DNA from 4 places in the Sphingobium sp. PNB genome. Region 4 is predicted to be linked to each of the others. Evidence: riboswitches for the same ligand, from Rfam matches in the RefSeq annotation. Region 4 holds a riboswitch; each other region holds the start of a gene.

Evidence for each region. Region 4 has a riboswitch for cobalamin ahead of K7W03_RS17810 (DUF1636 domain-containing protein). Riboswitches for the same ligand answer to the same signal wherever they lie in the genome.
Region 1: linked by a shared signal. The riboswitch ahead of K7W03_RS13650 (HoxN/HupN/NixA family nickel/cobalt transporter) and the one ahead of K7W03_RS17810 (DUF1636 domain-containing protein) in region 4 are both predicted to bind cobalamin.
Region 2: linked by a shared signal. The riboswitch ahead of K7W03_RS13675 (cobalamin biosynthesis protein CobG) and the one ahead of K7W03_RS17810 (DUF1636 domain-containing protein) in region 4 are both predicted to bind cobalamin.
Region 3: linked by a shared signal. The riboswitch ahead of K7W03_RS01675 (TonB-dependent receptor plug domain-containing protein) and the one ahead of K7W03_RS17810 (DUF1636 domain-containing protein) in region 4 are both predicted to bind cobalamin.

The regions. Positions count from the first base shown of each region.
Region 1 covers NZ_JAINEZ010000036.1:21,079-24,279, forward strand. Annotated here, with positions in the region: gene K7W03_RS13640 (efflux RND transporter permease subunit) at 1-196, opposite strand, end outside; gene K7W03_RS13645 (LysR substrate-binding domain-containing protein) at 592-1,485, shown strand; cobalamin riboswitch at 1,578-1,807, shown strand; gene K7W03_RS13650 (HoxN/HupN/NixA family nickel/cobalt transporter) at 1,960-3,051, shown strand; gene cobW (cobalamin biosynthesis protein CobW) at 3,048-3,201, shown strand, end outside.
Region 2 covers NZ_JAINEZ010000036.1:28,659-31,859, reverse strand. Annotated here, with positions in the region: gene K7W03_RS13680 (precorrin-8X methylmutase) at 1-156, opposite strand, end outside; gene K7W03_RS13675 (cobalamin biosynthesis protein CobG) at 156-1,220, opposite strand; cobalamin riboswitch at 1,393-1,614, opposite strand; gene bluB (5,6-dimethylbenzimidazole synthase) at 1,687-2,295, opposite strand; gene cobO (cob(I)yrinic acid a,c-diamide adenosyltransferase) at 2,313-2,918, opposite strand; gene cobN (cobaltochelatase subunit CobN) at 2,915-3,201, opposite strand, start outside.
Region 3 covers NZ_JAINEZ010000003.1:26,165-29,365, forward strand. Annotated here, with positions in the region: gene K7W03_RS01665 (molybdenum cofactor guanylyltransferase) at 1-527, opposite strand, end outside; gene K7W03_RS01670 (threonine/serine dehydratase) at 527-1,510, opposite strand; cobalamin riboswitch at 1,596-1,811, shown strand; gene K7W03_RS01675 (TonB-dependent receptor plug domain-containing protein) at 1,981-3,201, shown strand, end outside.
Region 4 covers NZ_JAINEZ010000057.1:9,471-12,671, forward strand. Annotated here, with positions in the region: gene cobT (nicotinate-nucleotide--dimethylbenzimidazole phosphoribosyltransferase) at 1-1,002, opposite strand, end outside; gene K7W03_RS17810 (DUF1636 domain-containing protein) at 999-1,406, opposite strand; cobalamin riboswitch at 1,598-1,788, opposite strand; gene K7W03_RS17815 (MgtC/SapB family protein) at 2,123-2,635, shown strand; gene K7W03_RS17820 (sterol desaturase family protein) at 2,956-3,201, shown strand, end outside.

The sequences.
Region 1 (3,201 bases), on a different contig from region 4:
TGACGATGCGGTTGGCCATGTCCTCCGGCGACAGGCCCGCATATTGCCAGGCGACCGCCACCACGGGAATGCGGATATTGGGAAAGATGTCGACCGGCGTTCGCGCCGCCGCCAGCACCCCCGCGATCGCGATCAGGATCGCCATCACGATGAAGGTGAGCGGACGATGCAGGGCAACCTTGACGATACCGATCATTCACGACTCCACGGATGCGCCGCCGGATGATCCCCGCCGCACATGACGATACAACCTCTCCAGATATTTTCGCCGCCTGATACCAGAGACGAAGCGCGCCAGGAAATGCGCATATCGTTTGCTGCATTTCCGACCGTCGCCAGAAAGGCGGCCAGCGCGGAAATGCTCCAGGACGCGTGGGGGCTTCGTTCGGGGCGAGGCGAATTTCCACACATCCTAGAATGCGACGGCATCCCCGGCCATGGCGGAGTGCTGCGGCAATGAGGGGGCATAGCCCGCGCATCTCCGCCGGCCAGCCGGGAGACGCCGCCACATTCGAAGCCGCCCATGCGCCCTTGGACATTCTGCGTCTAATATATAATATGGCATGATCGATATGTTGAGCGACATGATCCATGGACCTTCGCCATCTCCGCTATTTTCTGTGCGTCGCTGAGGAGATGCATTTCGGCCGCGCCGCCCTGCGCCTCGGCATATCGCAGCCGCCGCTCAGCCAGCAGATCCGTGCTCTGGAGGAGGAACTGGGCGTCCGCCTGTTCGACCGCACCAGCCGCAGGGTGCGATTGACGGAGGCCGGCCGGCTGTTCGAGCCTGAAGCGCGCCGAACCCTTGCCCAGGCGGACCGCGCCGCACAGATCGCGCGCATGGCCCAAAGGGCGGAGATCGGGCGGCTGGGGCTGGGCTTCACCACTTCCGGCCCCTTCGTGCCTCCGGTGGCGCGGGCACTCTACCGCTTCCGCCAGACCTATCCCGATGTCGAACTGATCCTGCGCGAACAAGGGCGCGACGAGCAGGTGGAGAGCGTGGCGAGCCGTCAGCTCGACCTTGGCATCGTGCGTAATTTCGAGGCGCCGGCGCTGCCCGGAGGCATGCTGTCCCGATGCCTGCTCAAGGAAGAGATGGTGCTGGCCCTGCGCGCCGATCATCCGCTGGCGCTGCGCCCTGCCCCGCCGCGCATCGCAGACCTTTCCGACGAGCCGCTGGTGCTCTACGGCGCGCCCAATGGGACGGGGTTCACGGAGCATTTCCAGGCCCTGTGCGCGGAAGCAGGGTTCGTCCCGAAAATCTCGCATGAAGCCCGCAGCCTCGCGACCCTGCTGGGCCTTGTCGCGGCCGGCTTCGGCCCTACGGTGATTGCCGGGTCGATGGCGCGGCTGCATGTCGACAATGTGATCAACCGCCCGTTCGACGTGCCGGTCATGAGCGCGCTCTGGCTGATCCATCATGAGGATCTGTCACCGACCGGCCGGGCCTTTCTGAAGACCCTGCTGGAAGAACGTCATTTGTAGGAGTTAATTGAGGAAACATCTTCTGCTCAAGCCTCCTCTTCCCATTCCCCGTTCCAGCCTCTATGCATGGCCGCCGAAGGGTGGTTTCGACCGACCTTCATGATCGCGCCGGTGCCCTCCCAAGGGGCTTAATAGGGAATGCGGTGATGAATCCGCGGCTGTCCCTGCAACTGTAAGCGGCGAGCGAGACGCATAGCGATCCCCCGGAAGCGCCGGAGGATCAGCCACTGGGCCGGACGCTAAATCATGCGAGGCCTGGGAAGGCCATGCGCCAAGCTATGACCCGCGAGCCAGGAAACCTGCCTGCGTCTGGTCGCTCTTGCCTTGGTCCAGGGGATGGCCACGGCACGGTCCTCCGTCTGAGCGACGCTTACGCAGCGGGAGCTGCTGTCCGCATGCCGGGCGCAAGAGCGTTCGTCCGGCATGAAGGCGGCTCCCGTCCGGTTTCGCAGACGCCGACGGGGTACCGACCCTATGAGCATATCGACCCATGAGCCGGAATCGCCCGGGGCGCCGGCCAGCCGTCTTCGCCGCCGCGCGACCGGCATGTTCGCCGGGCTCATCGCCGCCAATCTGACGGCGTGGATCGCGGCCTTCACGATCTTCGCGGGCGATCCGGTCATGCTGGGCACGGCGTTGCTGGCCTGGAGCCTGGGCCTCCGCCATGCCGTGGACGCCGATCATATCGCCGCCATCGACAATGTGACCCGCAAGCTGATGCAGGACGGCCAGCGGCCCCTGACCGTCGGCTTCTGGTTCGCCATCGGCCATAGCGGCATCGTCCTGATCGCCGCCGTCGCCATCGCTGTCGCCGCCAATGCGCTGAGCCGGGTGGAAGCGGCGGGAGCCATCGGCGGCACCATCGCGACAATGGTGTCGGCGACCTTCCTCTTCGCCATCGCGGCGATGAACCTGATCATCCTCCGATCAGTTCTCAGGACGTTCAACCATGTTCGAAAGGGTGGAGCCTATGTCGATGAAGATATGGACATATTGCTCGGCAACCGGGGTTTGCTCGCACGCCTCTTCCGCCCGCTTTTCCGGCTGGTGACGCGAAGCTGGCACATGGCTCCGCTCGGCTTCCTCTTCGGCCTGGGCTTCGATACCGCAACCGAAGTCGCCATTCTGGGCCTGTCCGCCGGTCAGGCCGCCAGCGGCCTTTCGGTTGCGACCGTCCTCATCTTTCCCCTGCTCTTCGCGGCGGGCATGGCGCTGATCGACACGGCGGACGGTGCCCTGATGATGGGCGCCTACCAGTGGGCGTTCGTGAAGCCGATCCGCAAGCTCTACTACAATATCACCATCACGCTGGTGTCGGCGCTGGTCGCGCTGCTCATCGGCGGGATCGAGGCAGCGGCCCTGCTGGGCGACAAGCTCGGCCTCAGCGGCGGCGTATGGACCCTTGCCGCCGACCTTGGCGAGCATTTCAACAGCCTCGGCTTCATCATCATCGGCCTGTTCGCCGCCTGCTGGCTGCTGAGCTGGGCCATCTATCGCTGGAAAGGCTTCGACGAGATCGAAGTCGCTCCCATCCCCAGCCACCAACCGCAAGGAAATCCCGCATGAAAAAGGTTCCCGCCACCGTCATCACCGGCTTTCTCGGCGCCGGCAAGACCACGCTGATCCGTCACCTCATCGAACATGCGGGCGGCCGCCACCTCGCCCTCATCATCAACGAATTCGGGGACGTGGGCGTCGACGGCGCGCTGGTGCGGG
Region 2 (3,201 bases), on a different contig from region 4:
GTGGGAAGCAAGTCCGACCAGACCCGCCGCATGGATCATGCGGACGGCGATGCGTTCCTCCTCGGGCGAGAAGCGGGCAAGGTCGGCTTCGGCGCGAATGGTGCGGAAGGACTGCCGGTAGATGGCGGCTCCGTCGGTTTCGTAGCTGTGGGGCATCAGGGCCTTCCGAAAAGGGCGAGGATTTGTCGGGCGGTCAGGCCGGTCGTTTCCGGCGGCGATCCGGCGCGGGCGTTGCGGGACAGGTCGAAGCGGCCCTGCCGGCCGGTGAGGACCAGCCCTGCGGGCCTTTGGCGGGCGCAGCCCTTGGCGCAGCCGGACACATGCAGCGACCCTTCGACAAGGGGCGCGAGCCGGGTGGCGAGGCCGCGGGTCTCGACGCTTGCCTGCGGGCATGCGGGCGCGCCGGGGCAGGCGTCGACGCGGAGCAGGCCGTCAGGGGAGGCGTGCTCCGCCCTGTCTGCGCCGCCCTCCAGGATCAAACCGCGCCATGGGGTGAGGCGCAGGGCCGTGACATGCGGTTCCCCGGCCAGCGCGATAAGGCTGTCGGCGTCAAGCTGACCGAAGGGAATGCCGTGGAAAGGCCCCGATGCCTCCGCCAGCAATTGGGACAGCGGGCGGGACGGCGCGGGCGCGATGTCGGCAGCGGTCGGCAGCGGGGCTTCGTGCCGGGCCGCGCGGCCCGATGCGCCCCCGCCCGTGGCAAGGAACCAGCGGGCAAGCGCAATCAGGTCGCGCGCCGCCGTTTCGACGCTGGTGTGCGATCCCAGCGGACGCCCCTCCACCCGCAGCAGCAGCCTGCCCGCCTCGCTGCGCTCGAACCGGAAATCGGCGGGGACGGCGGCAAGACAGGGGGCTGGCCCGGCATCTATGGCGATCCCGATCTTGGAAGGAAGCTGGGGCAGCTCATCGATGTGGGCGATCAGGCTGAGCGCGACGCTTTCCGTGTCATCCCCGGGCGATGAATCGGGAGCGAGCAGGAAATTGCGGCGCGCTTCGCGGGCCGGATCGTGATCTGCAAGGCCCAGGGCGACAAGGTGCCGGAGCAGCGGGCCATGGCCTTGTTCCGTCACGCCGCGAAGCTGGAGCGCGGCCCGGTTGGTGAGGTCGACAAGGCCATTGCCGTGAAGACGTGCGGCTTCGGCAAGGCCGATGGCCTGGGGGACGGTCAGACGGCCCAGCGGTGGACGGACCCGCACCAGCAGCCCGTCGCCCGCCATCATCGGGCGCCATGCCGTCGGGCACCAGCCGCGAATGGCGGCGGACGATGCGCTTTGCGCGTCTGGCAACGGACCTTACCTCCCACGTCGCAACGACGGCCGGAGGGTTCACCCCCAACCGCATTTCGTCGCCCGTGCGGAGAACCGAGCCGTGACCATCCCCTGGACCATGGCTAGAGCGACCTTTGCGTTCGGCAGGTCTCCTGGCTTGCGGGTCGTCGCTTCGGCACGGGCCTTCCCGGATCGCTCCAGTGGCTGGCCGTTCCCCGGGGGGAACCGCACGTCCTTGCCTTGCTCGCCGCTCACAGTTGCAGGGACAGCCACGGATTAGGGAGTCTCCTCCCGCACCGCGTTCCCATTTAAGCCCCTTCGGGGCACCGACGCGATCGATGGAGCGGGCGGAACCCGCTCCAAAAACGCTCATAGGCCGGGCGGAAAGGAAAGGGAAGAGGCCTTCGGACGGGAATCGTCAGCGCGTGACAATGGTGGAATGCCAGTCTGTGCGATGTTCCCAGCCGCGCCTCTCCAGTTCCGGCGTCGCCTCCTCGCTCACCGGATAGCCCAGGCACAGCAGGCCGAGGCAGCGCCAGTTTTCCGGAATGGCGAGCAGGGCGTCTACGGTCGGGCGGTCGAGGATCGAAACCCAGCCCATGCCGATGCCGCGCGTGCGGGCAGCCAGCCAGAGGGTGTGGATCGCCATCACGCAGCTATAGCGGCGCGCCTCCGGCATGGTGATCGCGCCCAGCCTGTGGCCGGTTTCCGTGCCTTCGTCGCAATAGACCGCGAAAAGCACCGGCGCTTCGCGCAGGCCGTGCAATTTCAGGCTTCGGTACAGCCTGTCTTCCTCCCCCCGATAGATACTGCCCGCCTCGATCACCTGCGCGTCGACATGGGCGGCAAGATCCTCGCGCAAGGCGGGCGTTTCGATCCGGACGAAACGCCAGGGCTGCGAAAGCCCGACAGAGGGCGCGCTATGGGCGAGGGCAAGGAGCCGTTCGACCTCGCTCTCGTCCAGCGGATCGGTGAGGAAATGGCGCACGTCGCGGCGCAGGTGCACCAGTTCCTCGAAGGCGGCGATGTCGAAGGCGGTGTGTGTCAGAATTCGATTCCCGGCTGGGCCTTCACGCCGCTGCGGAAGGGATGTTTGACGAGGGTCATTTCAGTGACGAGATCGGCCGCCTCTATCAGCGCCTCGGGCGCGTTGCGGCCTGTGACGATGACATGCTTCATTTCGCCCCTGGCGGTCACGGCCTCCAGCACCTCTTCGACCGGAAGATAGTCGTAGCGCAGGACGATGTTGAGTTCATCGGCAAGGACCATGTCATAGGCCGGATCGGCGATCATGCGTTTCACCTCATCCCATGCTTCGCGTGCAAGGGCAATGTCCCGCGTCCGGTCCTGCGTGTTCCAGGTGAAGCCTTCGCCCATCGGCTTGAATTCGACATTGTCGGGGAATGCATCGAACACCCGTTTTTCTCCGGTGGTCATCGCGCCCTTCACGAACTGCACGACGCCCACCTTCCTGCCATGGCCGATGGCGCGGACCACCATGCCGAGCGCGGCGGTCGTCTTGCCCTTGCCCTTGCCGGTGTGGACGATCAGCAGGCCCTTTTCCTGCGTCTTGGTCGCCATGATCCTGTCATGGGCGGCCTGTTTCTTCTTCATCTTTTCGGCATGCTGTTCGGGCGTGCGTTCGATCATTGCGGGGCATCCTTGAGTTGGGAGAGAAGCATGGCGGCGCTGTTCGACCGGGGTTTCCAAAGGGCGCGGTCCAGCGCTTCGTGGAGGCGGGCGGCGGTCTCCCGCAGGGCGGCCGGATTGGCTTCCGCCATGAAGGCGCGAACCGCCTCATCCTCGATGAAGGCGGCGTGGACCGCGTCGAAATGATGGTCCTTCACCGCATGGGTGGTCGCGGCGAAGGCGAAGAGATAGTCGACGGAGGCCGCGATCTCGAACGCGCCCTTGTAGCCGTGGCGCATCATGC
Region 3 (3,201 bases), on a different contig from region 4:
GGCCGGGTGAGTCTCTCCAGATCCTCCGGCCGGTTGATGTTGGGCAGCACGAACTCCGGCCGCTCCACGATCCGCGCGCCCACCCGCTCCAGCCAGCCACGGATCGACCGGTTATTCTCCTCCGCCAGATGCGCGTCCAGCTCGCCAGCCAGCGAAGCAGGCCAGAAGCCGATCAGCTGCTGCCCCTTGAGGATGGCGGCTCCCTGTCCGATCAACGCCTCCGCCAGCCCGTCCGGATAGGCGGGCACGTCGCATCCGGTCGTCAGCACCGCGTCATAACCCTGCGCCCGCGCATGATGCAGCGCCGCGTTCAGGCCCCCAAGCGGCCCCATGTCCGCAGCCGGCCGATCCGCCAGCCCGATCATCCCCTCCACCTGCCGGCCGCAGACCGCCACGGTTTCGACCTGCCGCCCCAGCGCCGCCACCGCATGCTCCAGCAGGCTGCGCCCATCCAGCATCGCCCGCGCCTTGTCGCTGCCGAACCGGCTGGACCGCCCGCCGGCCAGAACCGCCCCCATCAGCCGCATCATGCGCCGCCCGCGATGATCCGGGCATAGCTGTCGGGATCGACATTGCTGCCGGAGATCACCACGACGCTCGCCCCCTCGGCATCCGGAGCCAGCCCGGCCAGCATCGCCGCCAGCGACGCGGCCCCGCCCGGCTCCACCACCAGCTTGAGCGCCGAAAAGGCAAAGCGCATCGCGTCGCGCACCTGATCGTCGCTCACCGCAAGGCCGCCCGACAGATAGGCCCGGTTGATGGGAAAGGTCAGCGCCCCCGGCGCGGGAGACAGCAGGGCGTCGCAGATCGACCGCGCATCGGGCGATACGCTTTCCCGCACGCCGCTCGCCAGCGAGCGCGCCGTATCGTCGAACGCTTCCGGCTCCACCGCCAGGATCGCCACGCCGGGCTGGCGCGCCTTCACGGCGGTCGCGATTCCCGACACCATGCCGCCGCCGCCGCAATTGACGAGGATCTGGCCGATCTCCGCCCCTGCTTCGGCGGCCTGTTCCATGATCTCCAGCCCGATCGTCCCCTGGCCGGCCATGATGAAGGGATCGTCGAAGGACGGCACCAGCACCGCGCCCCGTTCGTTCGCCAGCCTCGTGGCGATTTCCTCCCGGCTTTGGGTGAAGCGGTCATAGGGCACGACATCGGCGCCCAGCGCCCGCGTATTCGCCGTCTTGATCGCGGGCGCGTCGGCCGGCATCACGATCGTCGCCGCCATGCCCAGCAACCGCGCCGCAAGGGCCACGCCCTGCGCATGATTGCCCGAAGACCAGGCGACGACCCCCGCCTTTCGCTCCGCCGCGCCCAGGCGGGCCAGCCGGTTGTAGGCGCCGCGGAACTTGAACGATCCGCTGTGCTGCGCGCCTTCGAACTTCACCAGCACGCGCCGGCCGCAGCGGGCGTTGAGCGCCGCATTTTCCAGCAGCGGCGTGCGGATGGCGGCAGGGGCGATGACCCGCGCCGCATCCTCGACATCGGCGGGGCTGATGGCGAACGGCATGCAATCTCCTTCCATGGCTGCCTCTTGGCATGGCCGCCGCTTTCCCTTATGGCGCGGGACGCGGGCGGGGCAATGCCTTCGCGCGCAAAAAGAAGATCGCGCCGGTGCCCCGAAGGGGGCTGAAAACGGGAATGCGGTGCGGACGGGAAACCGTCCTATTCCGCGGCTGTCCCTGCAACTGTAAGCGGTGAGCGCGATGCACTTCGGCCCAGGGGCCGGCCACTGGACGCAAGTCCGGGAAGGCGTGCATCGCCGCATTGACCCGCGAGCCAGGAGACCTGCCGGCGCATGGTCGCTCTTGCCTTGGTCCAGGGTATGGCCATGGCACGGTGTTCTCCGTCTGAGCGACGAAGCGGCGCAGGGCCGCATCGGTGCGGGGGGAGGGCGCGAGCGCCGGCCATTTCCCCCGTCCGGCCGCGCGAGCGGACGCCCTGAGCCATGTTGCACCGGCGCTCTGGGGGAATATAGACATGTTGAGGATTTCCATTTCCATCGCCGCCTTGCTCGCGGCCGCTCCCGCCCTGGCGGAGGATGAGATCATCGTCACCGCGCTGGGCATCGAACAGCCGCGCGACGAGGTCGGCCAGGCGGTCACGGTCATCGACGCCGACACCATCCGCACCCGCCAGAGCGTCAGCGTCGTCGACCTGCTGGCCACCACGCCGGGGGTGCGCTTCAACCGCAGCGGCAGCCTTGGCGGCGTGACCGGGGTTTCGTTGCGCGGGGCGGAAACGACGCAGACGCTGGTGCTGATCGACGGGGTCAAGGTCAACGACACCAGCGGCATCGGCGACATGTACGACTTCGGCAATCTGCTGACCGGCAATATCCGGCGAATCGAAATTTTGAGGGGGTCCAACTCCATCGCCTATGGCAGCCAGGCCATAGGCGGCGTCGTCAACATCATGACCGGCACGCCTGCCGCCGGTTTCGCGGGCAATGCCTCGGTCGATTACGGTTACAGCAATACGCTGAACGCCAAGGCGGATGTTTCGGGCGGCAGCGGCATCGCTTCGGGCGGCGTCGGCATCGCCTATTTCAACACCGACGGCATTTCCTCCGCCGCCAGCGGCACGGAAAAGGACGGGTATGAGAATATCGCCGCCAATGCCAAGCTCAAGCTGGCCTTTACCGATACGCTCAGCCTCGACCTGCGCGGCTATTATATCCATGCCGATCTGGATACCGACAACGGCGTGGTGGACAGCACCGCCGACAGCTCGAAATCCGATCAATATGTCGGCTATGCCGGTCTGAACCTGTCGCTGTTCGACGGCAGGCTCACCAGCCGGGCGGCCGTGACCTGGTTCCGCATGGACCGCGACTATACATCCGCATTCGGCCCTTATGGCTATTCGGGCACCAATCTGCGCTTCGAATATGAGGGCGTCTATCAGCCGGTCGATCAGGCGAAGATGGTCTTCGGCTATGAACATGAACGGCCCGACTATGACTTCTCCGGCTTCGGCTCGACCGAAAGCCACCGGGCCGATATGGACAGCGTCTATGCGCTGGCCATCGTGAAGCCGGTCGCCGGCCTGTCGCTGACCGCCGGCGCGCGGCATGACGATCACAGCCAGTTCGGCGGCGCGACCACCTTCGGCGCCAATGCGAACTACACGCCCAACGCCGGCGCGACCAACATCCGCATGAGCTATGGGGAGGGGTTCAAGGCCCCCTCGCTCTACCAG
Region 4 (3,201 bases):
CACCGCCGCTTCGGCAAAGGTCGCCATGCCGCCATGCGCTGCCAGAGCGGAACGCACGATCTGCGCCGCGACCGCCGCGCCGCTTCCTTCGCCCAGCCGCATGTCGAGCCGCAGCAACGGCTCCAGCGCCAGAGCGGCCAGCAGGCGTTCATGCCCCGCTTCCGCCGACATATGGGCGGCCATGCAGTGCCCGACGATCGCCGGATTGTCCTTCGCCAGCGGCGCGACCGCCGCGCAGCCGATGAACCCGTCCAGCATCACCGGCACGCGCAGCATCCGCGCCGCCAGCACCGCGCCGGCCAGCGCCGCGATCTCTCGCCCGCCCAGCCGGCGCAACGTTTCGAAGGCATCGGCGCAACGCGCCCCGTGCAAGGCGAGCGCCCGCGCCACAGCTTCGGCCTTGCGCGCCAGCCCGTCGCCATCCACGCCTGTCCCGCGTCCCACCCAATGGGCCGCAGCAGCCCCAAAGGCCTGCGCGCAGAGCGCCGCCGCCGGCGTGCTGTTGGCAATGCCCATCTCGCCCAGCAGCAGCAGGTCCAGTCCCGGTTCCACCGCCACCGCCCCCGCATTGATCGCGCTCAGGCAATCCGCCTCGCTCATGGCCGCCGCGACGCAGATGTCGTCCGTCGGCCTTTCCAGATCGAGCGCGACGACGGCCAGCTCCGCCCCGCAGGCTTGGGCCAGCGCATTGATCGCCGCGCCGCCATGACGGAAATTCGCCACCATCTGGGCGGTGACCTCGGCCGGGAAGGCGCTGACCCCGCGCGCGGCCACGCCATGATTGCCGGCGAAGATCGCGGCGCGGATGCGCTCCGCCCGGGGGCGTTCCCGCCCCTGCCAACCCGCCATGAAAAGCGCGATCTCCTCCAGCCGCCCAAGCGAACCGGCCGGCTTCGTCAGCACCCGCTGCCGCGCCGCCGCGGATTCGGTGGCGCCTGCATCCGGGGCGGGAAGGTCGGCCAGCGCGGCGGCAAAGGCCGCGCGGTCGTCGAACCGGATCATGAACAGACGAAGCCTTCGGGCGGCGTCCGGACGATGAAATGCCCCTTCACCCCCTGGGGCCAGTCCGCATAGCGCACCACGCCCTCGTCACTTTGGGCATGGCGCAGGGCATAATCCAGGATCGCGCGCGCGGCTTCCTCATCCGGCGTGAAGTCGCCCAGCACATAGCCGATCTTGCCCGTTCCGCGCACATGTACCGTGCAATGGCGCTGACAGGCGAAGAGGCAGGGCATGTCCTGAACAGCGACGGACGCATAAGCGGGATCGCCTTCGCGTACCCTGTGCAGCGCCTCTGCCAGCAAGGCGCCGCCCCGCCGTCCGGCAGCATCCTCCCGCTGTTCCGCCGAAAGGCGGCAGGTCGAACAGACGACGACCGAAGTCCCCGGCCCCACGGCCCGCAGCATCAGCGATCGCTCCGCAAATCAGTCATTCCACATCCTCCCGCCCGACGGCATGTGCCCCGACGGGAACCGGGCAAGGGAGGACGGTCCGGCACCAGGCAGGCGACAGGCCTTCCCCCGCACGGTCCAACCGGCAAGGCGATGGCTGTCGTTCAGCGAGGGAACCCCCGTTCGGCCGGCACACCCTGTCCGGTCGAAGAACGACGGCGTCAGGCAGGTCTCCTGGCTCGCGGGTCGATGCTTTCCGGCCGCCTTCTCGGACCTTCATGGCCCAATGGCGCGATGGCCGGATGGCTCGCCGCTTACAGTTGCAGGGGCAGCGCGGGCGTTCCACCCGACTTCCCTTTTCATCCCCTTGCGGGGAACCTGTCGCACCAGCGCTGATAAAGCCGCCTTCGTCCAATCGCAAGGGTGGAAAAAACAAAGCCGGCCCAGCCCGCTCCAATGGCGCGACTTCCCCTCGGCCGGGCAATGGCAAAGCTTCTCTTCACCTGCGTGAACTGCTATTATCGGGCGATAGGGAGAGGGCCATGGCGATTCTGACGCGATGGATGGACTGGTTCTGCCGCCTGTTCGCATGCACGGCTGAAAACGACATGCGGGTCAACGACCTGATCGCGCACCTCCGTTCCGACATCACCGAACGCTGAGCGGCAGGCGCGAAGCCGCTTTCCCATTCGGCCGCATTCACGGGAACGGGCGCGCCTCTCGCGGGTATTATGGCTATGTTGGCCAACGACCTCGGCACCACGCTCGTCCGCCTTTTTCTCGCGACCCTGCTGGGGCTCGCCCTGGGGTTCGAGCGCGAACGCAACGGCCATGATGCGGGCCTGCGCACCCACGGGCTGGTATCGCTGAGTTCGGCCATGCTGACCCTGTCCGCCCTGGAACTGGCGGAGGTCCACAAGGACAGCGACCCGATCCGCGTCGTTCAGGGCCTTGCCCAGGCCATTGGCTTCATCGCGGGCGGCCTGATCTTCGTGCGCGGCGGAGATGTGCGCAACATGACCACGGCGGCAAGCCTGTGGATGGCCGCTGCCGTCGGGATCACGGCGGGCGCCGGCCAATATGTCCTCGTGCTGGCAGGGTCGCTGATCGCGCTGCTCCTGCTTTCCCTGCTGCTCATATTCGAAAAGCATATCGGTCCGCGCGAGAGCGGATCGGACGATCCGGACGCCGATTCCATGACCATGCCCAACCGGCGCGGGTCCGCCCCGGAGCGCGAAAACTGAAAGCCGGCAAGATGCGTTGAAACGAGCAGCCGGAAATCGCCCGCCCACGGTCCGTCGTCCCTTCGCCCTAACGGATCGTCATTCCGGAAACTGCGCCGTCATCTGTGCGGATCGGAATAGCCGGCGCATGATTCACCGCCGCCGGGTTGGAAAGGCATAGGCAGCATCTATGGGGCATATACCTTAATCGCATCTGGCGCGTTGGGCGCGTCTTCCCGATGCTGAAACGACATGAAGTTCAATGAACTGCGAACATCATTTTCGTCGCCTGGCGAGGCGGACACGCCCGCAGGGACGAGGCAGCATCTCGAGGTCAGCATATGGACGGCGTTCGCGTAGGCAAGAGAGTGATAGGCGCGCAGGCGCCCGTCATCATCGGGTGGGAAAATATAGGCCGGGTGGAAGGCGGACCGCTCAAGCAGTTCATCTTCACCTGGTTCCAGCCCACGGCGCTGTTCGCGCTCATCGCCTTCTGGTATTATGCGCCCAATTCCATCGCCAAGGCGTCCACCGCCATCGGGATCGGCATCGGTTTCAGGGTGCTGCTGCTGGCGCTCGAATGGGTC